One region of the Brevibacillus gelatini genome, then DNA from elsewhere that is predicted to be linked to it. Evidence: riboswitches for the same ligand, from Rfam matches in the RefSeq annotation. Region 1 holds a riboswitch; each other region holds the start of a gene.
What was found. Region 1 has a riboswitch for cobalamin ahead of AAFJ72_RS01665 (ABC transporter substrate-binding protein). Riboswitches for the same ligand answer to the same signal wherever they lie in the genome.
Positions count from the first base shown of each region.

Region 1 (10,166 bases):
AAGCCGATCTTCTGATTACGGCGGTCAAACAAGCCGATGGCCTCATCCTCGCCACTCCCGAATACCACGGTTCCCTTTCCGGTTCGCTGAAAAATGCGCTGGATTATTTGGACAACAGCCACGTGGCGGGCAAGCCAGTCTTGCCCGTGAGCTCGGCAGGCGGGCCACTCGGTATCAGTTCGCTGACCCATTTGCAAGGCATCATCCGGAATCTTCACGGCATTCTATGCCCGGAATGGGTATCCATCGGAGACGGCCAACCTGTTTTTGACCGGGACGGGGTTCCTCAAAATATGGAGATCATACAGCGCATCGACCAAGCCGTCGAACAATTTATCGGGCTCGTGCGGAAGCTGGGAGACGGCAGCAAACAACCTGTGAAGGAAATGATGAAATCATGATGACCCGCTCCGAAATCAAAGCATACTTGAAAAGAATCGGCATTACAGACATACAGCCGCCAACCCTTTCCTATCTCACTCAGCTTCACAGAGCGCACGTGTCGACCATTTCCTGGCAAACGATTGACATCGTCGCCGGCAGACCGGCTCCAATCGATCTGCACGAGTGCGTCCGTCTTATGCTGAGTAACCGAAGCGGCTATTGCTTTCACTTGAACGGCGCGTTCAGCGTGCTGCTGCGTTCGCTTGGCTTCCGTGTTTTCTGGCATAGAGCCGGCGTCCAGCCACTGGGGCAGGAACCTCGGATCAATTCCTTTCACCTTGGGTTAACCGTCAGCTTGACGAATGAACAGCAACAAGAACAACGATACATCGTCGATGTGGGGTTGGGCGATATGCCCTATGATCCGATCCCGCTAAAGATCGGCAGTTACGAACAAGGGCCGTTGCGCTATCAGGTCGAAAACTCCGGCGTCGTTCAAGGCGGTTGGCGGCTTGTTCACGATCCGCATGCATCGTTTGTCGGTGTAGACTTTGCTCCTGATGACTTGGAGGACCTGGAAGAGTTCCAACCGAAACACGAATTTTACAGCTTGTCACCGGAGTCGCCCTGGATTCAGCTCTTTCTTGTACGGCATAGACACGCCACGGGCAGTAATGAATTAAGGGGTTGTATATGGAGCAAGCGGGATAGCGATGGTATCGAAAAAATGGAGCTTCGCACGAAATCACAATGGCTGGAAGTGTTGGGCGATGTGTTTCAGGAGCATCTGGTGAATTATAGCAGGCTAGAGCGCGATGAATTATGGAAGCGAGTGTGGAGCTACCATGAGGAGTGGAAGAAAGCGAAGTTGAAATGACAAGGGGCCCACACCAGTTTGTAAGGCTGGGGGGCCTCTGCCTATGAACATCATATAACCCTCATGTGTTTTTCTCGTTCAGGAGAGCTCCAGAATAGTCCATATGGACGGTTTGCCAGTCATCTTCTCCTTCCATTCGAATCGCAAAGCCATTTCTTTGCCAAAAAGAAACAGCCCCAGGCAAAAAGCGATGCGTATGCAAATAAGCTGTCTGATAACCGGACTGCGCAATAAATTGCAGCGCCTTACCAACAAGCCGGGATCCAAGCCCCCCTCTCCTGTAACGGGGGTCTACATAGCACTTTACGATTTCAGCCGTCGTTGAAACGTCATAGCGTCCTTTTATTTCGGCGATTCTGTCATCATAGGGAACAACGCCAATTGATCCGATGATGCCCGCCTCCTCCACAGTCGCGATCAACAACGCAGAACCAGGCTGCATGTAGGATTGTGAAAAGTTTCCCAAATCGGCTGGCAACACATCATGGTCAATCATGGGAAAAACCTCTCTTCGTATTTTCATCATAAACGCAACACTGGCAACAATATCCGAATCTGAAGCCTTGACAATAGTTGCCGATTGTTGTGGTGTCAAAGCCGTTTCCTCCTTTTCGGTGAACTCTGTTCTTGCATCACACTGCCCGATTCGAGGTCGAGCGTTTGAAACAATAATCGCGAATAAGGATGCCGGAGTTGTCGCTCATCCCCCTGCGTGATCGTATCAACGATTTCCCCTTGGTACATGACCGCAATACGGTCGCATAATTGTATGGCTGATGGCAAATCATGCGTGATGAATAAATAGGAGATCTGCTCATCCTTTTGAATACGCTTCAACATCTCCATCATAGAAGCTTGCGATGGTTGATCCAAACTAGCGACGGATTCGTCAAAGATGATGATTTCCGGTTTGACAGCCAAGGCTTTGGCGATACAAACTCGCTGCTTTTGACCGCCACTTAATTGGTGCGGGTATCTGGATAAAAAGGAATCATCAAGTTCAACCAACTCCAGCAGTTTGACACATCGCTTTTTCGGCTCGGTTTCTTCCGGAAAATAATTGCGAATGGGTTCTTCCAGCAGCTCGCCGACAGACATTTTCGGATATAGGGAGGAAGCAGAATCTTGTAGCACCAATTGCATCTGCTTAAATATCTGACGCGGTTTTACTCGTTTCCCGTTGATGACCTGGCCGTGTAACAAAATTTGACCAGAGGTTACGGGTTCAAGATTCATGATGAGCTTGGCTAGCGTACTTTTACCGCTGCCACTCTCCCCTACCAAGCCTACACTCTCCCCTTTTTTTACGGTTAGATAAACTTCTCTAACGGCTTGCAGAGTCGTTCGGCGCCGAAACCACCCTTTGCTTCCCGTTCTTACGGGATATTCCTTCGTGACACGTCGCAGTTCAAGTAGCTGCATATAGCGATGTCCCCTCATTCCAACTGGATAATGCGATTCGCAAACTTCTTCACACTCTGCTGATCGTGTGAAATCAGTAACACGGTCAATCCAAAATCATGCTGCAGCTTCTTGAGCAAGACTAACACCCGCTCTCGATTCATCACATCTAAAGAGGTCGTCGGCTCGTCAGCAATGAGTATCTTTGGCTGCAAGCTTACCATCATCGCCAGTAAAACCCGCTGTCGCATCCCGCCACTTAATTCGAATGGATACGAAGATAAAACCGTCTCCGGATCGTGAAAGCCAAATTGCTGCAACAGAGTATGCAAGTACCCGTTCATGTCTTTTCTGCTCATGCTATCTTTTCGCAGCAAAAGCGTCTCCATCATCTGCTTTTTGACTTTCCGGATGGGATTTAACCCATTCAAGGATTGCTGGATCATCAAAGCGATCTCTTCACGCCGAAGCTTTTGCCAGAAACTGGTATCATAATCGAGAATATTTTTACCCTGATAAAAAATCTTGCCCTGCGTTACTCTCCATCCAGGTTCCAATAACCCTACAATGGCATGTGCCGTCAAACTTTTCCCACACCCACTCGGCCCAGTAAGGGCGACCATCTCCCCCTGAAACAATTGAAAAGACACGTCTTGCACAATCGGCTTCCACTTTCCATCCTGGTGACAGGAGACTTCCAGCTCTTCAACGCGTAGCAAAGGCTTTGAGGATTTCGTCACTTCACACCTCCCTGGAAATCGGTTGACCCGCTTTTCGAATCCGTTCACTGATTACTTGACAGCCCAATACAAATAAAGAGATAGCCATACCTGGAAATATCATCACGTGAGGTGCCACCTGAAAATAGGCAGTAGCATCATGCATCATGACTCCCCATTCAGGTGTCGGCGGCTGAGAACCCAATCCGAGAAAAGAAAGACCTGCAATCAACAGAACAATTCTGCCCAGATCCAATGAGCAAAAAACTGCGACAGGGGAAGCAATTTGCGGGAGGATGTACCTTTGCATAATCCGTAGACTCGTATTCCCGGACATCCGGGCAGACAGGATATACTCTTCCTGGCAAACTTTCAGCACAAGACTCCGTATCAGCCGAACATAAGTAGCCCATCGAACAATGATAATGGCCAGGATCAAATGAAAAAGTCCTGGTCCCAAAACACCAACAATCGCAATCGTCAAAACAATATCGGGAATAACCAACGTGCCATCTATCCATCGCATGAAAAATTGGTCAGTACGCCCCCGCAAGTAACCGGTTAATAGCCCAATCGGCACACTTATCAGCAGTGTAACGAGCATGATGACAAACGCAGAAGTCACACTGGTTCTGATTCCGTAGATGATCCGGGAAAACAAGCAGCGTCCCAAGTGATCTGTACCGAACGGGTAGGCCCAGGTCGGTGGCGATAATCTGTTGGAAAGATCAATGGCGAAAGGGTCGTGAGGAGTGATCCACGGGGCAAATACGCCAATGAAAATAAACAGCAACAGCAATCCTGCTCCTGTTAACAAGCTGTTATCGAAGGTAGAAACGTTCTTTTGCAAGATACAGGCCCTCCTCTATCGAACCCGTAGCCGTGGATCTACAAGTACCGAAATCAAATCGACGATAAAATGGATAGTCACAAACAAGAAAGAAGCGAACACCACATAGCCTTGAATAACGGGGTAATCCCTGTTTTGAATGGCTTTCATGATGTATTTCCCTAAACCTGGCCAAGAAAAGATCGACTCCACGATCATACTTCCTCCAAGCATAAACGCAAAGCTTGTCCCCATCATCGCCACAATAGGCAAAGCGGCATGCCGCAGCAGTTGGAACAGAATAATGCGGCTGTTGGATAGTCCCCTTGCCTTCGACGCTTTCACAAAATGATGATTCATCATCTCCAGCATATCGGATCTCAACAAGCGGGCATACACTGTGCCCATTCCCACCCCTAATGTCAAAGCCGGTAAAACAAGATGCTTCCATGTGCCGTATCCCATCGAGGGTAGCCACCCATACCGCACCGAAAACAAATAAATGAGCAAAAATCCCAGCCAGTAGGAGGGAATGGCAGATCCCAGAAGAGCAAGGGTTCTGCCAAATCGATCTAACCATCCCGAAGAATAGACAGCAGTCGAGATTCCCAAAATCAAAGTCACTGACAGCATTACCAGCAACCCTGCCGTTGCCAATTCGATGGTTGCAGGTAATCGTTTGAGAAGCTCTTCAAGCACAGGTTCCTTAGAAACATAGGAGGTTCCCCACTGCCACGTAAATACATTTGCGATCCACTGCACATATTGATTCCCCAGCGACTCCGTTAAACCCAACTCTTGGCGCAATGACATCAACGCTTCTTCAGAGACAGGGACACCATTCGCGGTCAGCAATAGATAAGCGGGATCGCCCGGAGCAATCCTCACCAGAAAAAAAGTCAGAGTAGAGACGAACACGATGAAAATAAGCATTTGGACGATATGCTTTAGACAGAAACGAATCATTTCCATTGTCACTCATTTACATCTACTTGAGCATGATTGTAATAATACTCAATTGGATGAGGAATGAAACCTTTGACGCCATCCCTGACAGCAAAAATCGTTTTTGGATGAACGATAAAGGCTTGCGGGAGATCCAGATTAATCTGCTCCTGGATTTTTAGCGCCAATTCGTTACGTTTTGCCGTATCCGTTGTTTGATTCAATTGGTCTAACATGTTGTCGAGAGAAGGAGAAGCGTAATGGGAGACGTTTGAATGACTATCCGAACGATAGAAAATGTTTAGGAAGTATTGAGGATCACCTGTGTGTGCCGTCAACATGCTGTACATGGAAAGATCCCAATCCTCATTGGCCAGGACTTCATCAATGTTTTCCACCTGACGAATTTTCGTTTGGATCCCCACTTTCAACAGTTCATTTTGAATAATTTCAGCCATGATGGATAATTCCGGGCGCTGCGGAAAGGTTAACATCTTCACTTCAAATGGCTTCCCTTGCTTTTCCCACATGCCCTGGGCATTTTTCTCCCATCCGCCTTGCTTCATCAAGTGGTCGATGGATTGTGTTTCCTTGACCTTGACTGTTTGTCCTTTCCCAAACGGCAGCACTTCGGCAAATGGACTTTTGGCTATGGTACCCTCGCCGCGCATGACAGAGTTGACGATTGCTTCACGTGGGATGGACATATCCACCACTTTTCGGTAAGCGAGCTCACGAAATAAGGGAGACTTCATATTAAACAGCAGCATGTGCGTCCGCAGCGACGAAGCCGTTAGCACTTCGATATGATTATTCTTTTTCAACAGTTCTACAGCATCAATGGGAATGTCCGTTGCAGCGTCAACATCCCCTGATTGGAGTGCCATTAATCTCGTATTTCCATCTGAGATGAATTTAATTGTGACCGCAGATAAATGTGCTTTTTCTCCCCAGTAATCATCAAATCTCTCCAGGCTAAGGGATTCGTCCTTGTTAAAATTTTTGATTTTGAAGGCCCCCGTAAGAGCGGGGTAGGTCGCCTTGCCCTCCATTGTTTCTGTATCGACAATCATGGTCGAAGGATCAGCCAAATGGGCGACCAAAGCTGCGTTTTGCTTTTCTGTCACGATTTTCAGTTGAGTGGGAGACACAGCTTCCAACGATTGGATTTGCAATAAATCCTTTGCCATTTGGCTGTTCTTGATCGAACGCAACAAGGAATCTTTCACACTCAGCGCGTCCATTTTTTTCCCGTTATGAAAGAGAACATTTTCTCTCAAAGTAAAAACCCATGTCGTTTCATTTTCTTGCTTCCATTCTTTCGCTAACCAGGGCTTTGGCTCCAGTTGCTCATTTAGTTGAACCAAGGTTTCCCCCGCTCCAGAGCGCATAACCTCCCAGCTATCGCTGCTGTGTGGATCCAGACTGGCCGGACTCCAAGGGAAAGCCATCGTCAAGCTTTTGTCAGAGGTCGAAACTACAGAAGCTTCCTTCTGCGTTGCCTGTTCAGCCGATGAGGCGCAGCCAACCAGTGCCAGCGTGAAAATAAAGGCAGCCATCTTGAAAAGAAAACCACGTTGCCTGATTTTTGCTTTATTCATGTGCATTCAACCCTCCATATGTCATATAACCAACCAAATCCCTTCCGCGAGGTGCTTTCCATGAAAGCATCCCTCATTTTTCAAAGTCTCCCATGTGGCAAACTTCCTTTCATACAAACGAAAAAGCCCCATCTGTGGCAGATGAGGCAACGTGTACAATGATTCAAACGATATGACTAATGGAAAAATGGCAAGTCGAATCCATTCTGTACACCTCTCCTCTCCGCGAAGGATTTTACGGTGAAGCAATCTAGGTAGGTCTCCTGGCTTGCCGGATCTTTGCGTTCTTTCGTCTTCCCCGATCACGATCGAGTGACATGCATGAAAGAAAACTCCCCGGTTACAGTGGCGGGACCGCTCGGGATTTCCACCCGATTCCCTGTTACCCCTTGTTCTCACAAGGGCACCTAGTTGCTCATATGAAATTAGTATTCAGTATAAAAAAGAAAATGGGGGAAGGCAATGTATTTTTGCTACACGCAAAAAAGGCTTGTCACAGGAAAGTGATGCTGTAGCAAGGGTGTGACGGTGTGTGTGCTACGGGTGACAAACTGTCTTACGGCCTACAATAATCGCCCCATTCCAGCTTCGTTTTCTGAATGCCATCCTGCCTTCTCGTCACTTTTGGAAACGTAGTTATCACTACTTTGTTAACATAAGAACTCTTCGCTAGTTGAGCGAATCTGGTGCCCACGTAGAGATGTCGCCTCCCGGTGTAGCTACTATCAGCCATGCATGACCAGCGTATTCTGGACCATCTCCTGCTTGCCAACATTCATATTTATCATGGTTTCCATTTACAAAAAGCGTTTTTCCTGATTCAAATTCAATATGGAGATGCGGATATTGACTACCCAATCGAACGGCATTTACTTTTTCCCTACGTAACCGCAAAATGAATATATACGCTTCTTCTTCCGATAAATCAATCATCTCTTCTTGGGAGTTTGGAAATACTCGGGTTTCTTTAGGGAATACAGCCCATCGTGATTCAATGTTTAACCAAAGTTGGTCTGGAGAATGATTTGTGTAATGCTCAAAACGAATTAAAAACGTACCTGGTCCTGGACCAAATTTCATACCATCTAATTGGCTACCTACAAATATATGGTTTAATACCTTCTCTGTGTATTGCTTGTGTTCAATTTCCAACATAGCCCCCCTTTTATATCAACCTAGCCACATTACTAGCTTGGAACAAGTTCCTGCTGTTCTTCCGTTACGAGACGAAACCTGGTGAATATGCACAGGTCGACTGAGGACTGTGTTGTTACGTAGATTTGGACGGCACAATCTGGACAGTTCCAATATTTGTTATTTTCCTGAGGTACTCTCTCTCTCGTTCTACCTAGTTGTCCATGTCTTTGGTGAAAGCTTAACAGCTGACAACCTTGTACCTTCTCAAGGGACATCCTGAATAAAAAGCCACTGTAAAATAACCCTTTCCTTCTCCTTGCTCCCGCCCTTCCTTCGGGTTATTAATTCTTACTAATGAGAAACTCAAACTCCCGAACCGTATACTCCGGTAGAAAGTCCTTAACCTCATCTAAAATCCCCTTCAATTTTTGGCGCTTTTCATCGCTCATTGACACATAAAATCTTGTGTTATACCCACACATCCATGATTCTACATGCCGCTTGGCCAAATCACGGATTTCCTCTTCCTGAACAGCACATGCCCGTAATAAATAAAGTATGTTGTCTGCCTTGCCAAACTTAGTAAACAAGAAGAGAATGTTTTTCTTCACATAGGGGCGTAAATCATTTACATAAATCCCCCACAGCAGTTCGGCATGACGTAGGTCAATAATATTTGCAAGCACTTGTCTCGCTTCCCGCGATACGCTTGGTTTATCTGATTGTAGGGAGTTGATAAAAACGTCTGTGTAATCCTCTGGATTAAGCATACCTAGTGCTTTCACTGCCGCTCTGCGCGTCCGCGCATTTTCATGACACAAGAACGGAATAATCCATTGTGCATCTGTTTTATCGCCAGTTTCACCCACTCCAGCAATCGCTGCCTGTATCAATCTTTCATTTGTCCCATTCAGCTTTTCTCTGTAAAATGACGAGAAGTCAATTCGCTTATCTTTTAAATAATATCTGGCCATTTCACGAATGGTTTTATGCCGATCAAGAAGAGCAGCAAGCAGTTCTTCGGTAGACTCCTCTGAAAAACGTTCCATATATGTTTGTAATGCCAGTTGCCTAATGGGAGGAAAAACGTCACTCCTGATTCGTTTTAGCCATTGAATTAAACACTCGTTTGAGTAGTTTCTGCAAATGTGTTTAGCTACCTGTAGCCGTATCCAAGCATCAGATTGACGTAGTGCTTCTGATATAACTGATTCTTGCTCAATATCAGGAAGGTTGATCGCCAGTTCAAAGCAGAATCGTCGCACAATAGGGTCCTTTGAATGAAAACCGCTTAACAACACTTTCCGATTTTCTGGGTGACGAAACAGACCATATATTTCATCCACGAAGTCAGAGAATTTTTCTCGGTTATAGTATTCGGACAAATGTTTAACCAGACAAATAGCTTCAAGAAAGTGCTTTACATAATCAGGACGAATTCTCTGCTTGAGTGCCTTAAAAGCCATGAAACGGATTTTTGGCAGCCAATCGTTCATGCGGAGAAGCAGAAAAGGAATCTCCTTCCCCGAAAATTGATGCGCCAACATTTCAACCGCTGCTTCCCTCACATATCCATTTCGATGAAAGCTGCATATCCCAATGAAACTAACGTCCGACTCATCGTTGATCCGAATGGCCATGACATACTCAGGCGACAAATGATGCCATCTTGCCATTTTTTCTTGGTAATGATAAGGGGCTAATCTCCGCATGTATTGGTCAAAACCAATCAAGTTTTGCTTACCATGACGGCAAATAATTTTGTGTATGGTATCACGTGCTGTACTTCGTACTGTTTCGCTTGTCTCTATGGCAAACGGCAATAAGAAAGTCAGAGTAAGCATGCTTCTGGAATTGGCTAGCGATTGTAATATTTCAATTTTTCTTGTATCCGATCTTTTAAAAATGTTGAGGAAAGAATTTTTTCCGTAAAGTTCATCGATTAAATCTTGCTCCTCTTTTGACATGTCTCTCATAGTCCTAACCCCTCCAAAAGTAAAAAAAGAGCTACCTTACCGTAGGTAGCTCGATAAACAGACTGTTTCTAAGTTGTAGCCTCGTGATGGCTCCATTCACAATTACCATACGAAAAGTATTGACCGTTTTTTCCGGTCTACAACTTTATTAAGCAGCCTAAAACTATATTATCTCTGAACACAAACCTCTACTCCAACAAATCCTGTTACTCCACCGTCACACTCTTCGCCAAATTCCGCGGTTTATCCACATCCAGGCCACGCGCGACAGATGCGTAGTAAGCAAGCAATTGCAAT
Region 1 covers NZ_CP154342.1:272,461-282,626, reverse strand. The annotation lists gene AAFJ72_RS01700 (NADPH-dependent FMN reductase) at 1-401, shown strand, start outside; gene AAFJ72_RS01695 (arylamine N-acetyltransferase family protein) at 398-1,261, shown strand; gene AAFJ72_RS01690 (GNAT family N-acetyltransferase) at 1,323-1,856, opposite strand; gene AAFJ72_RS01685 (ABC transporter ATP-binding protein) at 1,853-2,683, opposite strand; gene AAFJ72_RS01680 (ATP-binding cassette domain-containing protein) at 2,698-3,402, opposite strand; gene nikC (nickel transporter permease) at 3,404-4,231, opposite strand; gene nikB (nickel ABC transporter permease) at 4,247-5,182, opposite strand; gene AAFJ72_RS01665 (ABC transporter substrate-binding protein) at 5,185-6,756, opposite strand; cobalamin riboswitch at 6,993-7,181, opposite strand; gene AAFJ72_RS01660 (hypothetical protein) at 7,426-7,911, opposite strand; gene AAFJ72_RS01655 (HEAT repeat domain-containing protein) at 8,235-9,869, opposite strand; gene glmS (glutamine--fructose-6-phosphate transaminase (isomerizing)) at 10,076-10,166, opposite strand, start outside.

Region 2 (10,166 bases), 2.2 Mb from region 1:
AAAATGACGACTTGCCCCAGGAGGAGGAAGAGCACGAGGAACTGGCTGTTCTGGATCAGGCTGGTCGCGTGCAGATTCCGCGCGAATATCTCGATGCGATCGGAGCGAGCGGGAAGCTGCGGATCGAGCGGGAGGAAGGAAGAATCGTACTACTGCCGGCAGAAGAATGACTTTTGAAAAGGGCGTACCGCAGAGAACCCCTTTATTACGCGAGAGAGCAGGGCTTGGCACGGAGGCAAAAGACTGGCAAAATAGAGGAAGAATCGATACCAGAACCGATAAAAGCAGGAGGATTCCATGAAAATCGCGCTACACCAGATCGCCTATCAGATCGGGATGCATCCGTCTGAGATGGCCAGGCTGGTCTACGAGGGAGAGATCACAGGCGAAGTGCCTGACCGCAATCCGCAAGCGAAGGATGCGTGGGTAGATCTTCATTCGTTGAAAAATTTCATTGAATGGAAGTTCGATCAGGGTGCCTTCGACCAGATGTTTTTCGATAAAGCCATGCGCCATCTCAACAAAGCGATGGGGAAAAAATAAAGCGGTACGACAAGGGAGAGAACACAGATCATGCAGCCATCCATCATTTATTGCCTGTGCCCGAAAGCCTATTGGGAGAAGTGGGCGGACAAAGACCATTACCTGCCCCGCGACTATGAGCAGGAAGGCTTCATTCACGCCACGAAAGGCGAAGAGCTGCTCAGCAAGGTGGCCGCCAGGGTGTATGGCGCATTCGACGAAGAATTGTACGTGCTCGTCGTGGATGAGACAAAATCGCCTTCTCCCGTGAAATACGAGCAGGCGAAGGACGGACTTTTTTATCCGCACATTTACGGGCCGCTCCATCGCGAGGCGATCATGGATGTGAGACGCATGCTGAGAACAGACGGACAGTGGCATATCGGACCGTCTGTTTGCTGATCCAAAGCCATGTGCAACCCCCGCTTTTGCCGAACCCCGATTTCTCCACCTGATCGTACATAATTCCTCCGCGAACGGAGCACAATGGTACAGGTAGGAAATCAAATTGGCAAAGGGAGGAGTGTTTTTCATGGCAAAACCAGACGACCGTTCTGACAACGCAGCCAAGCTGCAAGAGATGCTGCAAAACACGGAAGAGAACATTCGCGAGTCAGAGGATTACCTGGCGGCACATGCGGGCGAGATTTCCGAAGAGGAACGGGCAAACATCGAGGCGAAAAACTATCGCCGTGCAGAGAGCATCCAGGGATTTCGCTCCGAGATCAAAGACGAAGTTTCCCATAGTGAATAACGTGTTCATCAGCGCCTGTCGCAGTCTGTTGCGGCAGGCGTTTTTCACATGCAGCCGGCAAAAGTGCAACAAGACATGAATTGTTGGGCGAAACATGGTAATCTGTAAATGGACAAATTGAATCAAGAGGAGAAAGACTATGAAACGACCAGAAGATACACGCGTCGTTGTCGGCATGTCCGGCGGGGTCGACTCCTCCGTGACGGCTTACCTGCTCAAGCAACAGGGATATGACGTCATCGGCATCTTCATGAAAAACTGGGATGATACCGATGAATTCGGCCACTGCACGGCGGAAGAAGACTTCCAGGATGTCCGGCGCGTCTGTGAACAGATTGGCATTCCGTACTACACCGTAAATTTTGAAAAAGAATACATGGACAAGGTGTTCCAGTATTTTTTGGATGAATATAAACGCGGGCGCACCCCGAATCCCGATGTCATGTGCAACCGCGAGATCAAGTTCGGCGAGCTTTTGGCAAAAGTCATGGACCTGGGGGCCGATTACATCGCCACAGGCCATTACGCGCAGGTGAAGTTCATCGACGGAGAGTACAAGCTGCTCCGCGGCGCAGACAACAACAAAGACCAGACGTACTTCCTCAATGTGCTCGGTCAGGAGCAGTTGTCGAAAACGATGTTCCCGATCGGCCATTTGCCAAAGCCAGAGGTGCGTAAAATTGCCGAAGAAGCCGGGCTGTACACCGCGAAAAAGAAGGACAGCACCGGGATTTGCTTCATTGGCGAACGCAACTTCCGCGAGTTTTTGCAAAACTACTTGCCAGCCAAGCCCGGCAATATCGAAACGGTAGACGGAGACGTGATCGGACGGCATGACGGCCTGATGTACTACACGCTTGGCCAGCGCCAGGGCTTGGGGATTGGCGGCGGGCACGGCAAGACCGGACAGCCGTGGTTTGTCGTGGACAAAGACCTGGAGCGCAACGTCCTGATCGTTGGCGAAGGCAGCAACCATCCCCGCCTGTATTCGAGCAGCTTGCTGGCGACTGACGTGAACTGGGTGAGCGCGAACAAGCCGACCGAATCGTTTACCTGCACCGCGAAATTCCGCTATCGCCAGCCTGACCAGCAAGTGACGGTGCACATCCGCGAGGGCAACACCGTAGAAGTTGTTTTTGCAGAACCGCAAAAAGCAGTGACACCTGGGCAAGCCGTCGTCTTTTACGATGGAGAAGTGTGCCTGGGGGGAGGCACGATTGACAAAGTGCGTCCGATTTCCGATTGACAAAGAGAATGAAATAACGGAGGAAGCGTTAGGTGGATACAGCGAAAAAGTCCAAAGTGATTATTGTTTCGTTTCTGGCGGTTGCGATCTTGATGGGGGTGCTCGCTTACATGGGGATGGCAGTCACGGGCAATGAGCACATGGCCACGATCCAGAGCGTCATCGCGGAAAAAGGCGGCGTGATTGCAGCGAGCGGTGTGACAGTGGTTCCGCTGGAGGAAAGTCCGTTTGAGAAAAGTGGAAAGGGCAACACCATCTATCGCATCGTGTACACGAAGGATGGACAAACCTTGACAGCCTGGTATCGCTCCGACAACCATTCCTCGATTATCAAGGAACCGGAAGAGTGGATTCTTCCGCAATAAGCAGCAAGGATTAAATCTGACTGGGAGAGTGAGGGCAGTACATGACCCAATATGCTGGACTTCGAGAATTGGCCCAATTGATTCGCAGACTGGAGCCGCAGCTAACAGGGGCGTCCCTGAGCATTTTGTCCCATGAAAATAAAGAAGAGATCGCTTCGCTTCTGCTGGAGGGACTTGGCGGCGGCGTCTCGGTTCAAAACAGTTCCGGCGAGTACGCCAACCATCTCGCAAATTTGCGCGTGGGCGCGAACAAGTACACGTTTGCCCAGGACTGGCGCGAAGTGTACATCAGCGAAATCAACTACTGCGCCTGTCGGATTCCTCCGGGCGCTCACGGTCTGCTGGTCCACCATACTGACTATCCGGGCGTCATTTACGACGTGTCCCGCAAGCTGGCTGACCACGAGATCAACATTTCCAAGCTGAATGTGTCGCGTGAGCAAAAGGGGAAAAACGCCCTGTTGATTTGCGTCACCGACGAAGAGATTACACCGGCGGTAGTAGCGGCCATCGAGGAGCTGCCGCAGATCAACAAGGTGTTGTCTCTGCAATAGGCGAAAAAGAACTGGAATGCACGCATGACCGCTCATCGTTTGCGTATGGGCGGTTTTTTGTGTGTCGACTGGCGTTCGTGCTTGTGGCATGGAGCGAGGTAAAGAAAAAACTGCCCTGACTAGCGGGCAGGTGGCTTGGAAGCAAAGCGAATGGCGTGACTGATGAGAACGTGCAGGACAGAGGTGTGATTTTCGTCCGGGAACTGGCGGAAAGACGCTTCGATCTGCCCATTGCCCATGTCGGACAACCGCTCGGCCATTGCCTGCGCCTTGACGTTGACGTCGAAGCGGCCGTCGTTTTCCAGCTCCCCGATGGTGAGCAGCGCTCTGATGCGCGTATCGTCAGTGAGCAGGGACGGCAGGCGGCGTTCCTCTTCCAACAGGACGCTTTCGTTCCAGTGGATCGACGGGCTGCCGGCGATATAGCATTGGTACGCATGCGGCCGGGTCAACAAGGCGTGCAGCACGAGCAAGCCGCCGAGCGAATGCCCGAAAATCGTTTGCCGGGTGCGGTCGACGGGCAAGTCCTTTTCAATCGCGGGTTTCACCGTGTCGTCGATGAAGCAGAGGAAGCCTTCTGCCCCGCCCATTTTTGGCCATTCGCCGCCGCGCGGGTGAGCAGGCAGCTCGGATGCGGGCACGACATGGGTGAAGTCGTAGTAACGCGAGGGATGAAACGGCGCTTCTGTCGGATAGCCGATGCCGACGACGATTGCGGGATACACACCCGTTTTTTCTGGAGCCTGGCTTTGCAGGCGGATCGCTTCGGTCATGGTGCCAAAAACCGAGTTGGCATCCAGCACATAGATGACCGGGAAGCCGGATGGCGGCGGTGTCACGTCAGGGATGCTGACAAAAATGTGAAACGTGCGATCATCGTAGGTCATTTTTCGGATTTGCGAACGAGGAATCGTTACTGCTTCATAAACCGTGTCCTCCATCATGAATCACTCTCCAGTCGGCCGATGGCGTCAACTTTTTGTATACGAAATCTATTATAGGGATGCGATCCAGAGATTGGCAACAGAGAAATGAGAGAGATTATCAGTGCCAAAATAGAACATGCTGACCTTGACTACTACGATATATTGAGGTAAAGTAAGTTTTGCCAACTACATATTGATGCGGACAGGTGTTTGCCACGCAATATCACGCAATATTTGGTAGACATAATAGGGAAGTCGGTGAAAATCCGGCGCGGTTCCCGCCACTGTAAGGAGCGAGTTCCATTTTGTGTTTGCGCCACTGATCCAACAAATCGGGAAGGCGAAAATGGAGCGATGACCCCGAGCCAGGAGACCTGCCTGACCGCAAGCACTGTGTAACCTACGGGAGATAGGGAAGTGTTCGAACGCTCCATTCGTCTTGGGACGAATGGATACGATGGGGATCATCATGCGCATTCGGCCTTTTGACGTCGGATGCGTTTTTACTTTGCTTGAAAAATTCACATTAGCAGTAAAGGATGAGGGACATGTTAATCGCTTTTGACTCCAAAACAGGAAACGTCAGAAGATTCGTCAGCAAGCTCGGGTTGCCTCACGTGGAGATTGATCCCGAAATGGTGATCGAAGAGCCGTTCGTTCTGGTTACATATACGACGGGCTTTGGCCAGGTGCCGGAAAAAGTGGAGCGTTTCCTCAAGCGGAATCATGTCTATTTGCGCGGCGTGTCGGCCAGCGGCAACCGCAACTGGGGAGCCAGCTTTGCCAAAAGCGCAGACACGATTGCCAGCCAATATGGCGTTCCGGTCATTTCCAAATTCGAACTGTCCGGTACCGGCCGTGATGTGGAACAATTTACGAGTGGGGTGGCAGCAATTGCGACACATTGAATTGAACAACCAACTGATGCAGCGAGGAAGCGACGGATTTTACCAACTGGAAAAGGACAGAGAGGCCGTTGCTGTCTTCATGGAAGAAGTACAGGCCAAGACGATGACCTTCAACAGCGTGAAAGAACGCATGGACTACTTGATCGAAAACGACTACTACGAAAATGTGTACGAAAAATACACCGTGGAACAGGTCGATGAAATTTTCCGTCTGGCGCATGGAGCCGGGTTTCAATTCGCTTCGTACATGGCCATCTCCAAGTTTTACAAAGACTACGCCCTGAAAACGAACGACAAATCGATGTATCTGGAGCAGTACCCGGATCGGGTGGCGATTGTGGCACTCTCGCTCGGACGTGGTGACTTCGAGCTGGCGAAGCGGCTGACGGTATCCATGATCGAGCAGCGCCTGCAGCCTGCGACACCGACGTTTCTCAATGCCGGAAAAAGCCGCCGCGGCGAAATGGTTTCCTGCTTCCTGCTGGAGATGGACGACTCCCTGAATTCGATCAACTACGTGCTCGGCACTTGTATGCAGCTGTCCAAAATCGGCGGCGGCGTGGCCGTTAACCTGTCCAAGCTGCGCGGACGCGGCGAGCCGATCAAAGGTGTCGAGGGGGCAGCCAAGGGTGTCATGCCTGTGCTCAAGCTGCTGGAGGATGCGTTTTCCTACGCCGATCAGATGGGCCAGCGTAAAGGCTCCGGGGCGGCCTACTACAACATCTTCGGCTGGGACGTCAACGAGTTTCTCGACTGCAAAAAGATCAATGCCGATGAAAAGTCGCGGATCAAGACGCTGTCAATCGGCCTGATCGTACCGAATGTGTTTTACAAGCTCGCAGAGGAAAACAAGCCGCTGACGGTGTTCGCGCCTTACTCCGTTTACAGGGAATACGGCGTCCATCTGGATGATCTGGATCTCGACGAAATGTACGACGAGCTGGTGGCAAACGAGCGCGTCAAGAAAAGAGTCGTCATGAGCGCCCGCGACATGCTCACCAAAATCGCGATGATCCAGATGGAGTCGGGCTACCCGTACATCATGAACAAGACGAACGCGAACAAAAATCACGCGCTGAAAGACATCGGCTCCGTGAAAATGTCCAACCTGTGCACGGAAATTTTCCAGCTCCAGGAGACATCCACAATTACCAACTACGGCGAGCCGGACATCATCCGCCGCGACATTAGCTGCAATCTGGCTTCGCTCAACATCGTCAACGTGATGGAGCGCAAAAAAGTGCGCGAATCCGTGCGCGAAGGCATCGAGGCGATTACCGCCGTAAGCGATATGACCCGCGTGGAAAATGCGCCAGGCGTGCAAAAGGCGAACCGCGAGCTGCATTCCGTCGGGCTGGGTGCGATGAACCTCAACGGCTACCTGGCGAAAAACAAGATCGCCTACGAGAGCGAGGAAGCCAAAGACTTTGCCCGCACGTTTTTCATGATGATGAACTACTACTCGCTGGAAATGAGCATGGAGATCGCCCAGGCCAAAGGGGAAACGTTCATGGGCTTCGAGCAGTCGGAGTACGCCAAAGGCACGTATTTTGACAAATACTTGACGAACGACTACCGTCCGCGCACGGAAAAAGGCAAGCAACTGTTTGCTGGCATGCACATTCCGACCCCGGACGATTGGGCCGCGCTCAAGCAAAAGGTGCAGAAGAACGGACTGTATCACGCGTACCGTCTGGCGATTGCGCCGACGCAGAGCATTTCCTACATTCAGAATGCGACATCGAGCGTGATGCCGGTCGTCGAACATATCGAGACAAGAACGTATGCAAACTCGACAACCTACTACCCGATGCCGTACATGTCGCAGGAAAACTATTTTTACTACAAATCTGCCTATGTGATCGACCAGTTCAAGGTGATCGATTTGATCGCAGAAATCCAGGAGCATGTAGACCAAGGAATTTCTACCGTACTGCACGTCAACAGCAACATCTCGACCAGGGAACTGGCGCGCTACTACATATACGCGGCGAAAAAAGGCTTGAAATCGCTCTACTACACACGCACCAAGCACCTGACAGTGGAAGAGTGCATTAGCTGCGCCGTGTAATGTGAGGGAACGCCCCTGTGCAGAACAAGTTTTTTTAAGAGAAGAGGAACGCCGATGAAAGCAGTCAATTGGAACAGGCCGGACGACGATTTTACAATGACCTTTTGGAACCAGAACATCATGCAGTTCTGGACGGATGACGAGATTCCGCTCTCGGATGACAAAATGTCCTGGATGGAGCTTAGCGCTTCGGAACGGGACACATACAAAAAAGTGCTCGGCGGACTGACCTTGCTCGACACCGTGCAAGGTGGCGTAGGGATGCCGAAAATCATGGAGCATGTGGACGGACTGCAGCGCAAGGCCGTCCTGGCCTTCATGGGCATGATGGAGCAAATTCACGCCAAATCGTACAGCAGCATTTTCACGACGCTCGCTGCTACGGAAGAGATCGACGAAATTTTTGCCTGGGTCGAGCGCAATCCGCATCTGCAAAAGAAAGCGGCACTGATTTCGAAGCGCTACCAGGAGATCGAGACGCAAAAAGATTTGTACATGGCGATGGTCGCCTCGGTCTTTTTGGAAAGCTACCTGTTTTACAGCGGTTTTTTCTACCCGCTCTATTTGGCAGGGCAGGGCAAGATGACGAGCAGCGGCGAAATTATCGACCTGATTGTGCGGGATGAGAGCATTCACGGCCTGTACGTCGGCGTGCTCGCGCAGGAAGTGTACCAAAAGCTCAGCGTCGCGGAGCAGGCGGCGGTGAAAGAAGAGCTGTACGCACTTCTGCACGAGTTGCACGCAAATGAAGAGGAGTACACCGTCTCCCTGTACACAGAGATTGGCCTTGCGGACGAGGTGTTGGCCTACGTGCGCTACAACGCGAACAAAGCGCTGATGAATCTGGGGTTGGAACCGTTCTTCCCGGAGGAGGAAGTCAACCCGATCGTCCTGAACGGGATACGGACGCACACGAAGCAGCACGATTTCTTCTCGAAAAAAGGCAATGGCTACGTCCGTACGCTCAACGTCGAGCCGCTGACGGATGACGATTTTCGTTTTGAGTAAAAAGCTTAAACGATTGTTTAAAAAGGGCTGCTGTCTACAGATGGCAGTCTTTTTGCTGTGCTGGAAGGAAACCGCGAAAGGGGCCTCACGCGAAGGCGTACGATGTCGTGCAGGAGATGGAATAATAGTTTTATTTATTCGAAAATACTTTTTCATTCATATTTGTGTTATAAATAAATGATGTGTCGCTCTTCTCCTTGCCAGCCAGTCTAAGTCTATGAGAGTTGGACTGGAGCAGCAAGGTGGAAACGAGAGAGAGTCATGCAAACATCGAGTGGTGCGTTTGGAGGACTGATTTATCTGACAGGGAATCCAGTCTGGCTGGAGTCTGGATAAAGCGTCAGACTTCGTGAATTTTTTCACGAATCTGAGGGTTGCTAAAAAGAGCCCTTTGCTTTTTATCACAGGAGGTTTTTGTCATGCATCAAAAAGTTTCCTATTCGTTCATCGTCATCATCGGATTCATGCTGTTTGCGCTGTTTTTTGGCGCGGGCAATCTGATCTTTCCTCCGATGCTCGGACAGATGGCGGGAACGAATGTCTGGGAAGCCAACGTCGGCTTTCTCGTGACCGGGGTTGGCCTTCCACTTTTGGCGATTACAGCGTTGGTGTATTCAGGTAAAAACGATTTGCGCTCACTGGCAAGCCGTGTGCACCCGCTGTTTGGCCTCGTCTTCACCATCATGCTCTATTTGGCTATCGGGCCGTTTTTTGCCATTCCGCGCTCCGGGAATGTGTCGTTTGAGATCGGAATCAAGCCGTTCTTATCCGAGCAGGCCGGCCCTGTGCCGCTGATTATCTTTACCGTCCTGTTCTTCACGCTCGCTTGCCTGTTGTCGCTCAATCCTGGAAAAATTATCAATGTAGTCGGAAAAGTCTTGACACCGATGAAGCTGACGTTTATCGGCATCATCGTCCTGACGGCCATTGTGTATCCGATTGGCGAGTTGCAAGCACCAGTGGGGGATTACCAGTCCAAGGCGTTTTTCAAAGGATTCCAGGACGGCTATTTAACCTTGGACGCTCTTGGGGCATTTGTATTTGGCATCATCATCGTTCAGGCGATCAAGGAAAAAGGCGTTACGGCGCGAAAGCAAATTTTGCTGACGTGCGCCAAAGCGACGCTGATTGCAGGTGTGCTCCTGGCGTTTTTCTACTCGGTGCTCGCCTACATGGGCGCTTCCAGCGTGGAAAAGCTCGGTCATCTGGAAAACGGCGCGCAAGTTTTGGCTAAAGTGTCGAATTATTACTTCGGTTCTTACGGCGGCCTGCTGCTCGGTCTGATGATTACCGCGGCCTGCCTGACAACCAGCGTCGGACTGATTACGGCGTGCTCGTCGTTTTTCCACGCCTTGTTTCCGCGCATTTCGTATAAAAAGTTTGCCGTAATTTTGGCTGCGTTCAGCACACTTGTCGCCAATATCGGGCTGACCGCACTCATCAAGGTGTCCGTTCCGGTTTTGACGACGATGTATCCCATCGCCATCGCGCTGATCTTTTTGACGTTCATGCATCAGGCGTTTGGCGGGCGGCCAGAGGTGTATCAGGGCTGCTTGTTCGCCACGTTTCTCATCAGTCTGTTTGACGGGCTAAATGCTGGCGGGATCGAGGTCCAGGCGATTCATGACGTCTTTTCACGCTACTTGCCCATGTACACAATCGGGCTGGGCTGGTTGCTTCCTGGTTTGGTCGGGGGCGTAGTCGGCTACCTCATTTATTTGATTCGCAAACCATCCCTGCGTGCGCATGAGCTTCGCCTGAACAAACAATAAGGCAGAGCGAAAAGAGTTTGGCGAAAGCTGGAATTGTTTT
Region 2 covers NZ_CP154342.1:2,450,505-2,460,670, reverse strand. The annotation lists gene AAFJ72_RS11715 (ABC transporter ATP-binding protein) at 1-170, shown strand, start outside; gene AAFJ72_RS11710 (hypothetical protein) at 298-543, shown strand; gene AAFJ72_RS11705 (DUF952 domain-containing protein) at 574-924, shown strand; gene tlp (small acid-soluble spore protein Tlp) at 1,055-1,276, shown strand; gene mnmA (tRNA 2-thiouridine(34) synthase MnmA) at 1,416-2,522, shown strand; gene AAFJ72_RS11690 (hypothetical protein) at 2,555-2,887, shown strand; gene AAFJ72_RS11685 (ACT domain-containing protein) at 2,929-3,441, shown strand; gene AAFJ72_RS11680 (alpha/beta hydrolase) at 3,561-4,382, opposite strand; cobalamin riboswitch at 4,555-4,763, shown strand; gene nrdI (class Ib ribonucleoside-diphosphate reductase assembly flavoprotein NrdI) at 4,916-5,275, shown strand; gene nrdE (class 1b ribonucleoside-diphosphate reductase subunit alpha) at 5,262-7,346, shown strand; gene nrdF (class 1b ribonucleoside-diphosphate reductase subunit beta) at 7,401-8,354, shown strand; gene brnQ (branched-chain amino acid transport system II carrier protein) at 8,774-10,126, shown strand.
Region 2: another riboswitch for cobalamin. It lies ahead of nrdI (class Ib ribonucleoside-diphosphate reductase assembly flavoprotein NrdI); the one in region 1 lies ahead of AAFJ72_RS01665 (ABC transporter substrate-binding protein).

Region 3 (10,166 bases), 1.0 Mb from region 1:
TATTTAAACCAAATTTTCCAATTGATTTTTTCCACGATTCATCTAATTTCTCATTTGTTTCTGCTGATCTATAGTCCCTCATTTTAGCTTCCGGTCGGATTTTCTCTTTTTTGGCACTTACACCTTCAATATTTAAAACGGTTCCAAATCCAACACCACATAATATTGCAACAGAAAACGACACAAGTAACATTCTTTTATTCATTAATATTCACCTCATTTAAATTAATTCATACCTTTATTATTCTATACATTATTCTGAATTCTTTTCTAAATAGAAGTTCTGTCTGTTGTGCTTATCGACTCTTTATCGGTAGATCCCCACCAAATTCTATGACCAGATGTCGAGTATGTATCAGATAAGCCGATTGGGGCGTATGCTGATGCAATAACAGGACCTACTCCAGCTTGTTTAGGACTTTCTTTATAATCTTGTTTTTTCCCGCCAGCCCAGATCTCAGTATAACTTCTTGCATGTGTCGTACCATAAGATCCTTTAGTTGTTGCCCTACTCTCCCATTTGCCTTTGTCACTTAGTAATATTTCCACCTGTGCTATTTCAAAAGTGATATTTGCTGCGTAAGCAGAAGTTCCGAACACACTTAACAAGCAGAGAGCCAAGATTGATGTTTTTAATTTCTTCATTAATTGAACTTGCTACATTGTAAGTATACCAAATCACTTACAATATGTTACATAAAGTAATTAACGTTAACAAAAATGTAAATATTGTGCAATTTTTGCGGTTTTTATTCGCATGAAAATGCTTATTTCACGAAACACCGATCCACTATTTCAGAATGCCCTCAAAGTTAATACTTGTAAATTCCTCTATTGTCAAGACATTTAAACAAAGAAAATAATTGAAACCTCGGGCTGTCGATGAAGTCGGCAGCCTTGTTTTTTACGTTCTTACTGTGAGGATTATGGTCGTCCAGCTTTCTTGGTCTTGGTTTAACGGATCGTGTACCAGATCACAGCACAATCATTCTTAATCGACGTGTCCGCTTTAAGAACACGAGCATTCTTCAGGACATTTTCGATGAAATTGTGTTGCAGGCCATCCGGCATCGCATGGTTGGTGGATGTGTACTCGGAAAGTAGCTCGAGGTACGCCTTGATGTGCCCACTTTTAAGGGGGCTTTTCCTTTTTGTCAACGTCATCACATACTTTAGGATAGTCGCATTGGCATAAATTTGCTGCTTGGATCGCTTCCTCCTGCCATCCGAAACCAGATCAGTTAATTAATCGTATCAAAAAAGGGATTTTTTGGATGTACAAACCGAATGAACAACCTTGAAAAAGGAATAATCTATTTGTTCAGCTTTATCTTTTTCCCTGTCGGATTGATTGTATGGATTATTACCGTATTTAACCAAAACCCGCAATACAAAAGCGTCGGGCGAACCGCTTTATATGTTGCTGCTGGTTCTTTGTGCCTCCAGTTCCTCATAAGGGTCTTGAATTTTGTTTGGTACACTTGATTGAAACGTTAATCCGCCATGCACAAGTTCATTAGTGGCATGGTTGCAGGGAGGCGCTTTTGCCATGGAAGCCGACGGCGCAATCAGAAGGTTCCGCAAATCCAGCGCGAGCGGCAACAATGGCCACAAATGCCTCCCGCCACATCAGGCAAATCTTTGTTTCCATTGCTCCATCAAATCCCGATACGTCTCGCCGTAATGGCGTGCTTGATATGCGAATATTTCAACACCATATCGTCACCCTTGCTCTCGCAGCAGGCGAAACACAGGCTTTCCATCAAGTTGTGGTTTTCGATTGAGTTGGTAATGTGGCCGCCATTATACATAGCCTTGTTGCCAATCCTAAACCACCGCATAAGATAAAAAGGGCGGATATCCATACGGAAATGAGGCTGGAACATGAAGCAGAACAATGGTTTATCTGCGGAAGATCTGGCGCTGCTGGCGGCCGTAGTGGTCCTGTTGGGCGATTTTTTGGCCTTTTTATCAATCCTGAAAGAACGGCAGGAAAAAGCAGAGAAGAAGGACAACTGAGCGGGCAGGCAGCATGTCTCCACACCTTTTCGCTGCAGGAAAAGCCCTTCTCGTCTTTGTGCAAACCGAGAAGGGCTCTTTGGCGCAGGTTACGACTTTCCTGTCAAATACTCGTCCTTTACCTTTTTTTCCTTTTCTTCCTTCGCCATTTCTTTTTCCAGCACATTGAACATGAGTTGGCTTTTCACTTTGCCGGGGATTTCATTTTGCTCATCGCCAGCAAGCCCTGAGCTCATCAAGGAATCGTAAACCATCGGGATACCTCCAGAGAAATTTTACGGTTAAGATACCCCATACAAACAGCAAACATGCACGGTTCCCGAAAACCATCCATACAAGCATACTTTCGCCACTCATCAGCGCGACATTTGACGTGCAAAAAGCGGCCGCCGAAACGACGACCGCTTGCCTGTACCTGATCTACCTGGCCGCTGCATGTACGGCCAGCCGTGTTTTTAATTCCTCCAGCGAACACGGAATCCGCTCGCCTGCTTCCCGTCTCCATTCAGGCGGCAGCGCTTCCCACAACTCAGCGATGAGCGGCAGGCCCAAATGCAGGCTTTCCAGCATCTCTTTTCGCGCCAGCGCCTCCTGGGGCTCTCCGGCAAAAATCAGTCGGCCTTCATCCATGACGCAAAGCCATTCGGCCCACTCGAAGGCGATGTCCATATCGTGGGTGGCCATCAATACGGTTGTGCCGTTTTGGTGAATGGCGTCCAACTCGCGCAGCAGATTTTTGGTCTGGTAGCGGTCGAGATAGGCAGTAGGCTCATCCAGCAACAGCAGCTCCGGCGCAAGCACCATGACCCCGGCAAGGGCGAGACGCCGCTTTTGCCCCAGACTCAGGTGGTGAATCGGAACGTCCGCCAGCTCTGTCATGCCAAACGCGTCCAGGACAGCCCGCACTTTCTCGCGGATCACGTCGGCGGGCAAGTTGCGGTTGCACAGCCCGTAAGAAATATCCTCCGCGACCGTGCCGGCGATCAGTTGGTGCTCCGGGTCCTGGAAAACCAGCCCGACTTTTTGCGTCATTTCCTGCAAGGCAGCGCGTTTGTAGCTGAGGGGCGTTCCTCGCCACAGCACCTGCCCCTGCTGCGGCTGGATGATGCCGTTTCCGTGCAAAAACAGCGTGGACTTGCCGCAGCCGTTTCGCCCGAGCAGGGCGCATTTTTTCCCCTCCGGAATGCCCAGGGATAACCCTTTCAGGACAGGACCGCGGCCGCCTGGATAGGCGTAGTGCAAATCAACAAATTCCAACAGCCATGATGTCAAAGCATTACCCTCCTGTCCACCACTCCAGCAAAATCAGCAAAAGACAGCCTGCGATTGACTCCGCTTCATATCGGCGAGAGCGAGAATGCGTGTGCAAGGAAAGCACCTGCAGGCTTTCCCCGAAACCTCTCGCAGCCACCCCTTTGGACAGCGCATCGTATTTGCGCATGGCCCTGACGAACAACTGCGCGGCCAGTCCGCTCGCGTCCCGCAACATCCCCCGGAACCCGCGATGGCCGCCACGCGCGCGCTGGGCAATCCACAACTGATGCGAGAGGCCGAGCAACACGAAAATAAAGCGGTACATAATCATCAGCAAATCGGTGACGATGACCGGAAGTTTGAGCTTGCGCAGCACCTGCAAAATCTCGGCAAACGGCACGGTAAACAAGACGAAGGCAAAACAGGCGAGGCTGGCCATCGTCCGCCAGAAAAGCACCCACACCTTGTCGACCGCGCTTGCCGGAATGTAGACCAGATACGGCCCGACCTTCCAAGCCGCAACCGCCTGGACGACCGTTGCCGCATCCGCTCGCACAGCTTCCAGCAACAGCGCCGGAAGACCCAGGACGAAAAAAGACAGGGACAGGATGAAAAATCCGCAATAGATACGGACGGGAATACGGGCGTAAACCATCACCCATACTCCCATCCATACACAAATGGCCATCTGCAACCATTCATGTCCTGTCAGCACCAGCACGATCAGCACGCCCGCCAACAGAAGCTTGTGCTCGGGCGGCAAAAAGCGCAGCCGGTTTTGATAGGAAAGCGAATCAAGCTGTTGTCCAATCATTTTTTATGCTTATCCAGCCGACCCTTGTACAAGCCCATGGCATAGCCGACAATGCCTGCCCCGAGCGCTGCCTGCACGGCGAACAGCAAGCCCTCTGTCTCGCCCCCTGGCGGTTCAAGCAATGGCTGGAACCAGGGCTCGTAGGCAGGGGCGATTTCCTTGATTGCTTCCTCGGCCGCTCCATCTGCTCCCCCGAACTCCGAATCCTGCACCAACATTAACGGCACAACCGCCAGCACGACCACGCCCAGGAGCAGCAGCCAGTTCATCCCATTTTTCACAGCGATTCCTCCCGTTTCAGCAGGCGAAGTTGCGCCAGCTCATTTGCGTTGTATGCTTGCAGCCAGTTCCAGACGAGTACGGTCAAAAGCCCCTCGCTGATCGCCAACGGAACTTGTGTGACGGCAAAAATTCCGGCGAATTTTGCAAACGACGCCATAACCCCGCCGGATTCAGCCGGGAAGGCCAAAGCCAGTTGCAAGGAGGTCACGATGTAAGTCGCGAGGTCTGCGAGCGCAGCAGCAGCGAATACGGCCAAACGCTGTCCGCCGTTTCCGCGCGCGATCAGGCGATAGACGCCGTATGCCACCAGCGGCCCTGCTACTGCCATGGACACCGCATTGGCTCCCAGCGTCGTCAGCCCTCCATGCGCCAAAAGCAGCGCCTGGAACAGCAGCACCAGGCTGCCGAGCACAGACATGACCCACGGACCAAACATGATCGCGCCAAGCCCGGTTCCCGTCGGGTGGGAACTGCTGCCCGTGACCGAAGGAATTTTCAGCGCGGACAGCACAAAGGCAAAAGCGCCGGATACGCCGATCAGAAGCTTCATTTGCGGATGCTCCTTGACGATTTTGTTCAAGGAACGAATGCCGAGAATAAAAAACGGAAGAAACACAGCCCACCAAAACAGTGCCCAGCCAAGCGGCAAATACCCTTCCATGATGTGCATCGCGTAGGACGTCTGTGGTTCATTTACGAGAAAATAAAGGACAAAGCCTGCAATCAAGAGACCAGTCGAAACAAGACGGGAACGATTCAAGCATTTCCTCCTCCTTTGCTGTTCTTTCTTTTTTCACCAACAAAAAAACCTCATCCGTTGGCAGACGAGGTATGCGCACAAAAACAATAGACCGTTGGCACAGTCACATTGCTTCGTATTCACCGCTCCTTTCCGCGAAGGTATTGTGGGTGTGGCAAGTAGGTAGGTCTCCTGGCTTACAGATCATCGCGCTCTTTGGCCTTCCCCATGAAAATGAGTGGCTATTTCTCAAAGAGAACTCCCTGCTTACAGTGGCGGGACCGCTCGGGACTTTCACCCGATTCCCTGTTACCCTTTATGCGGTTTGCACATAAAGGCACCTATTGCCGGCAATATGCAATTGTCAGACAGTTTTGCCTGTCCCACATTATTATACAGAATCAAGGGAAAAAGCGGAAGAATATATGATAATGCCGATTGGCAAGCAAAAGAAAAACCGATGACTGTCGCTTGGAAAAATCATCGGTTGCATGTGCTTTCTTCCTGCCTTACGCCTTGGCGTCCACGCCGACCGCTTCGCTGATGTGGGAAAAGCCGTCGCGCTTCAAGAGCTGCAAGAGCTTTTTGTTGATTTGCCTGCAGATGCCAGGGCCTTGATAAATCATCCCGGTGTACACCTGGACGAGACTTGCGCCCGCCCGGATTTTCGCGTAGGCATCTTCTCCGGTGAAAATGCCGCCAACGCCAATGATCGGCACCTTGTCGCCCACTTCCTGGTAAATTTCCTTGACCCAGGCTGTGGAGCGCTCTGTCAGCGGCTTTCCGCTCAGTCCTCCCGCTTCCTCGGCATGGCGATGTCCCTGAACAGCTTCACGCGACAAGGTCGTATTGGTGGCAATAATGCCGGAAATGCCCTCTTCCACCGCTCCATGCACGACATCGTGCATGTGCTCATCGGACATGTCAGGCGCTACTTTGAGCAAAATCGGCTTTTTCCGGATGCCGCGCGCTTCCATTTCGGCCGCTTTTTCGCGCACCGCCCGCACCAGAAGCCGCATGCTCTCCGTTTCCTGCAGGTCGCGCAGGTTGGGAGTATTCGGAGAGCTGATATTGATGACGAAATAATGGCCGTATGAATAGAGCATGTCCAGGCATTTGATATAGTCAGAAGCCGCTTCCTCATTGGGAGTGACTTTGTTTTTGCCAATATTGATCCCAATTGGCACATCGGAATAAGCGTAATCGACCAGGTGCTGCGAAGCCAAATAAGCACCGTGGTTATTGAAGCCCATCCGGTTGATGATCGCCTCGTGCTCCGGCAACCGAAACAGGCGCGGCCGCGGATTGCCCGGCTGTGCTTGCGGCGTCAGCGTCCCGACTTCCACAAAACCAAAGCCAAGCGCACCCAGTGCATGGTACACCTCGGCATTTTTGTCGAACCCGGCGGCGAGTCCTACCGGATTGGGAAACGTCATTCCCCACAGCTTCGTGGCAAGACGCTCGTCCTTCACCTGGAACAGCATCCGCAGCAAGCTTTTTCCCGGCGCAGAATCTTCCACCAGCTTCAGGGCACCAACCGTTTTTTCATGAATCTCTTCCGTATCCATCTGGAACAGATATTTTCTAATGAGCTTATACATCCCGGTTGCACTCCTTACTCCATTTTTACCTCATTGTAGAATACCACACTTTATTTATCGTGGGCTAACCTTTATACGAGATACATCTTTCCAACCGGCAAAAAAAAACTGCTTGCCGACGATCAGCGGCAAGCAGTTTCGTTTCTGCAATCAGGATTAGTTTTTCACCAGCAAAACTTCTTCCACAGAAGTGTATGGCAGGTTGTGCGCATCGGCTACGGCTTTGTACGTTACGTGTCCGTTGATGACGTTTACGCCTTTTGCCAGCGCGCGGTTGTCGCGGATCGCTTGGGCGTAGCCTTTGTTCGCCAGTTGCACAGCGTATGGAACCGTCACGTTGGTCAGAGCCAGCGTGGAAGTGCGAGCGACTGCACCAGGCATGTTCGCTACCGCGTAGTGGATCACGCCGTGTTTTTCATAGGTTGGGTTGTCGTGCGTCGTAATGCGGTCGATTGTTTCGATAGAACCGCCTTGGTCGATCGCCACGTCTACGATGACGGAGCCAGGCGTCATTGTTTTTACCATGTCTTCGGTTACGAGACGAGGTGCGCGTGCGCCAGGGATCAGGACAGCGCCTACGAGCAGGTCTGCTTTTTTCACCGCGTTTGCGATGTTGAAGGAGTTGGACATCAGCGTTTGCACGCGGCCTTGGAACAGGTCATCCAGTTGGCGCAGACGGTCTGCGTTCACGTCGATGATCGTTACGTTTGCGCCGAGACCGACCGCCATTTTCGCAGCGTTTGTACCCACGATACCGCCGCCGATTACCACTACCTCGCCTTTTGGCACGCCAGGTACGCCGCCGAGCAGCACGCCTTTTCCGCCGTATTGTTTTTCCAGGAATTGCGCCCCGATTTGTACAGACATGCGGCCCGCTACTTCGGACATCGGCATGAGCAGCGGCAGAGCGCCGTTGTCGAGCTGGATGGTTTCGTAAGCGATCGCGATTACTTTTTTCTCAACCAGTTCACGAGTCAGCTCAGGCTCTGGAGCGAGGTGCAAGTACGTGAACAGGATCAAACCTTCACGGAAGTAGCCGTACTCGGCAGGAAGCGGTTCTTTTACTTTCATAACCATGTCAGCGGCCCACGCATCTGCTGCGGTCGCGACAATCTCAGCGCCTACTGCAGTGTAGTCTTCGTTGGTAAAGCCGCTGCCTTGGCCAGCTCCTGTTTCCACGCGAACTGTGTGTCCGTTTTGCACCAGAGCGGCTACGCCTGCTGGCGTAATGGCAACGCGGTTTTCGTTATTTTTAATTTCTTTAGGAATTCCAACGATCATGATGGGTAGTCCTCCTTGGAAACGCCGATTTAATGGGATTACTACCATTGTACAGCGACAAATGGCAGCGCTTCCTTGGGGATTCCTTTAATTTTGGTGTCCTTCTTTTTGTGAAAATTCACAAACAGACTATTGTTCCTGATCGAGCTTCGCCATTTTCAGCTCCAGATAAAGTGCCGCCCGCTGGTTCATGTTCTCCAGATCGACCCGCATGATTTCCTCGATCCGCCGCAGCCGGTAGCTCAATGTATTGATGTGGATGTGCAAGCGCTGCGCCGTTACGTTTACCTTGCCTGCCGCATCGAGAAACGTCTCCAGCGTCTCCATGAGCGCCGTCTGGTTGTCGCGGTCGTACTGTCTGAGCTTTTCCAGCCGTTCATTTTTGTAGCCTTGTTCCTCTTCCCACTGTTTCAACTGCAAAAGGTAGCGGTAAATGCCCAGCTCGTGATAGCCGTAAATGCCTTCGTTCTCCTTGGGAAACAGCTTCTTGATCTTGAGCGCATGCAGCGCCTCCCTGTAGCTTTTCACAATTTCCAAATACGTGCTGTAGCCAAGCCCGTAGCCTGCAATCACCTGCCGCCCCTCTGTGACGTGGGCTTCCAGCTTGCCCAGGGAATCGGCCAAAAACTGCTCGACTTTGCGAATCAGCACTTCCCGTACATCTTTTTTGCCGTCCTCGTTCAGCCCGATCAGCAAAATGATTTGCGAGCCGTCTACGACCCACAGCAGCTTGTCGCGCATGAGCAGGGGGTACAAATACTGGTCGAGCCGCGCTCCGGCCGCTTCGATCACGCAAATCAAATAAGAGGTCGGAAGCTGCATTTGCAGGCTGTCCGCTTTTTGCCGGATCGCGCTCTCGCTTTTGTGGTTGCCGAGCAAAAGCTCCCATAAAAACTCCTTGCGCCGCTGCTCCTCGGCCTTGCGTTTGCCCTGCCGCTGCATGAGCCGGGGAACTGCAACCCGTGCCGCCTGGCGCAAAATTTCGTCGTCCTCGCGTGTAATCGGCCGATTCACTTCCTGCGCCCAAATATACCCGAGCACATCACTGCCCCGGCGAATGGCAATCGCCACCCGCTTGCCCAGACCGACTTCATCCTTGGCCGGGATGTGCACCGGATCATCCTGCGTCAACAGCTCCTGAAACACGCCGTCCTTCCACAGCCGCGTCAGCACCTTTTCCGGCACCCTGCGGCCCATGATCGTCGACCAGCGCGCCTGATCCGTGCTGTCCCCGTGAGAGCTGTAGGCAATCAGCTTGTGATCGGCGTCTTCCACTGTAATCGGGTTTTGCAAAAGTTCGCCAATCGCATCGGCAAGTTCGTCTATGTCGGCATGCTGATACTGTTGAAAGTAGTTAGGCTCTACGGACACATTTCCACCTCTTTACCGCGCTTTCATACGTGTGTTTTTATTATACAGGAAAGCAGGAGAGGGACGCACTTTTTCCGCCGTTCATGCAAAAAGAGCAGCGCATGACTGCTCCTTTTGATCCGATCCCCGCGCAACGCGCTCCTACTTGCTGCGGACGAGTTGCGGGTGGATGATCTGCCAGGTATGGCCGCCGTCTGTTGTCTGGAAAATCGGCACGAAGGTTCCTTCTAACGCGAAACGCGACCAAAACCGCACACAAACAGCCGCCAGACTACATCGCCTTGGCGGCTGTTCCCGTTTTCTTACACCAACCGTGAAATCGCATCGAGAATTTGCTCTTTTTGAAAAGGCTTGATGACAAAATCGCTCGCCCCAGTCTTCATCGCCTCCAGCACCTTTTGCCGATGGCCGACTGCGGAGCAGATCAACACCTTGGCATTCCGATCGTAATCCAGTATTTTGCGCATGGCTTCAATCCCGTGCATGTGCGGCATCGTAATGTCCATCGTCACAATGTCCGGCTTCAATTCCTTGTATTTTTCAATCGCCTCCAAGCCATTGCTCGCCTCTCCGCAAATCTCGTGCTGCTCGCCTAACATATCCGTCAACATCCTTCTCGTGAAGGCTGCGTCATCTACAATCAGCAATCGGGCCATGCTGTCCTATCCCCTCACATCTTGCGCTTTCTACCTACTACTTTTGCAGAAATCGCAAGCCTTGTCCACGAGAGAAAATGACTTCTTTTGTCGAAACAAACACTTGCAGCACATTCCCTATGGAAGAAAGCCGATTGGCCCCGCAGTAT
Region 3 covers NZ_CP154342.1:3,765,519-3,775,684, forward strand. The annotation lists gene AAFJ72_RS18195 (hypothetical protein) at 1-205, opposite strand, end outside; gene AAFJ72_RS18200 (hypothetical protein) at 271-645, opposite strand; partial or broken gene AAFJ72_RS18205 (transposase) at 940-1,095, shown strand; gene AAFJ72_RS18210 (hypothetical protein) at 1,545-1,784, shown strand; gene AAFJ72_RS18215 (hypothetical protein) at 1,885-2,019, shown strand; gene AAFJ72_RS18220 (hypothetical protein) at 2,109-2,273, opposite strand; gene AAFJ72_RS18225 (energy-coupling factor ABC transporter ATP-binding protein) at 2,440-3,291, opposite strand; gene cbiQ (cobalt ECF transporter T component CbiQ) at 3,296-4,087, opposite strand; gene AAFJ72_RS18235 (energy-coupling factor ABC transporter substrate-binding protein) at 4,084-4,368, opposite strand; gene AAFJ72_RS18240 (energy-coupling factor ABC transporter permease) at 4,365-5,129, opposite strand; cobalamin riboswitch at 5,274-5,468, opposite strand; gene AAFJ72_RS18245 (quinone-dependent dihydroorotate dehydrogenase) at 5,618-6,709, opposite strand; gene ald (alanine dehydrogenase) at 6,866-7,990, opposite strand; gene AAFJ72_RS18255 (PucR family transcriptional regulator) at 8,120-9,361, opposite strand; gene AAFJ72_RS18260 (response regulator) at 9,664-10,017, opposite strand; gene AAFJ72_RS18265 (hypothetical protein) at 10,135-10,166, opposite strand, start outside.
Region 3: another riboswitch for cobalamin. It lies ahead of AAFJ72_RS18240 (energy-coupling factor ABC transporter permease); the one in region 1 lies ahead of AAFJ72_RS01665 (ABC transporter substrate-binding protein).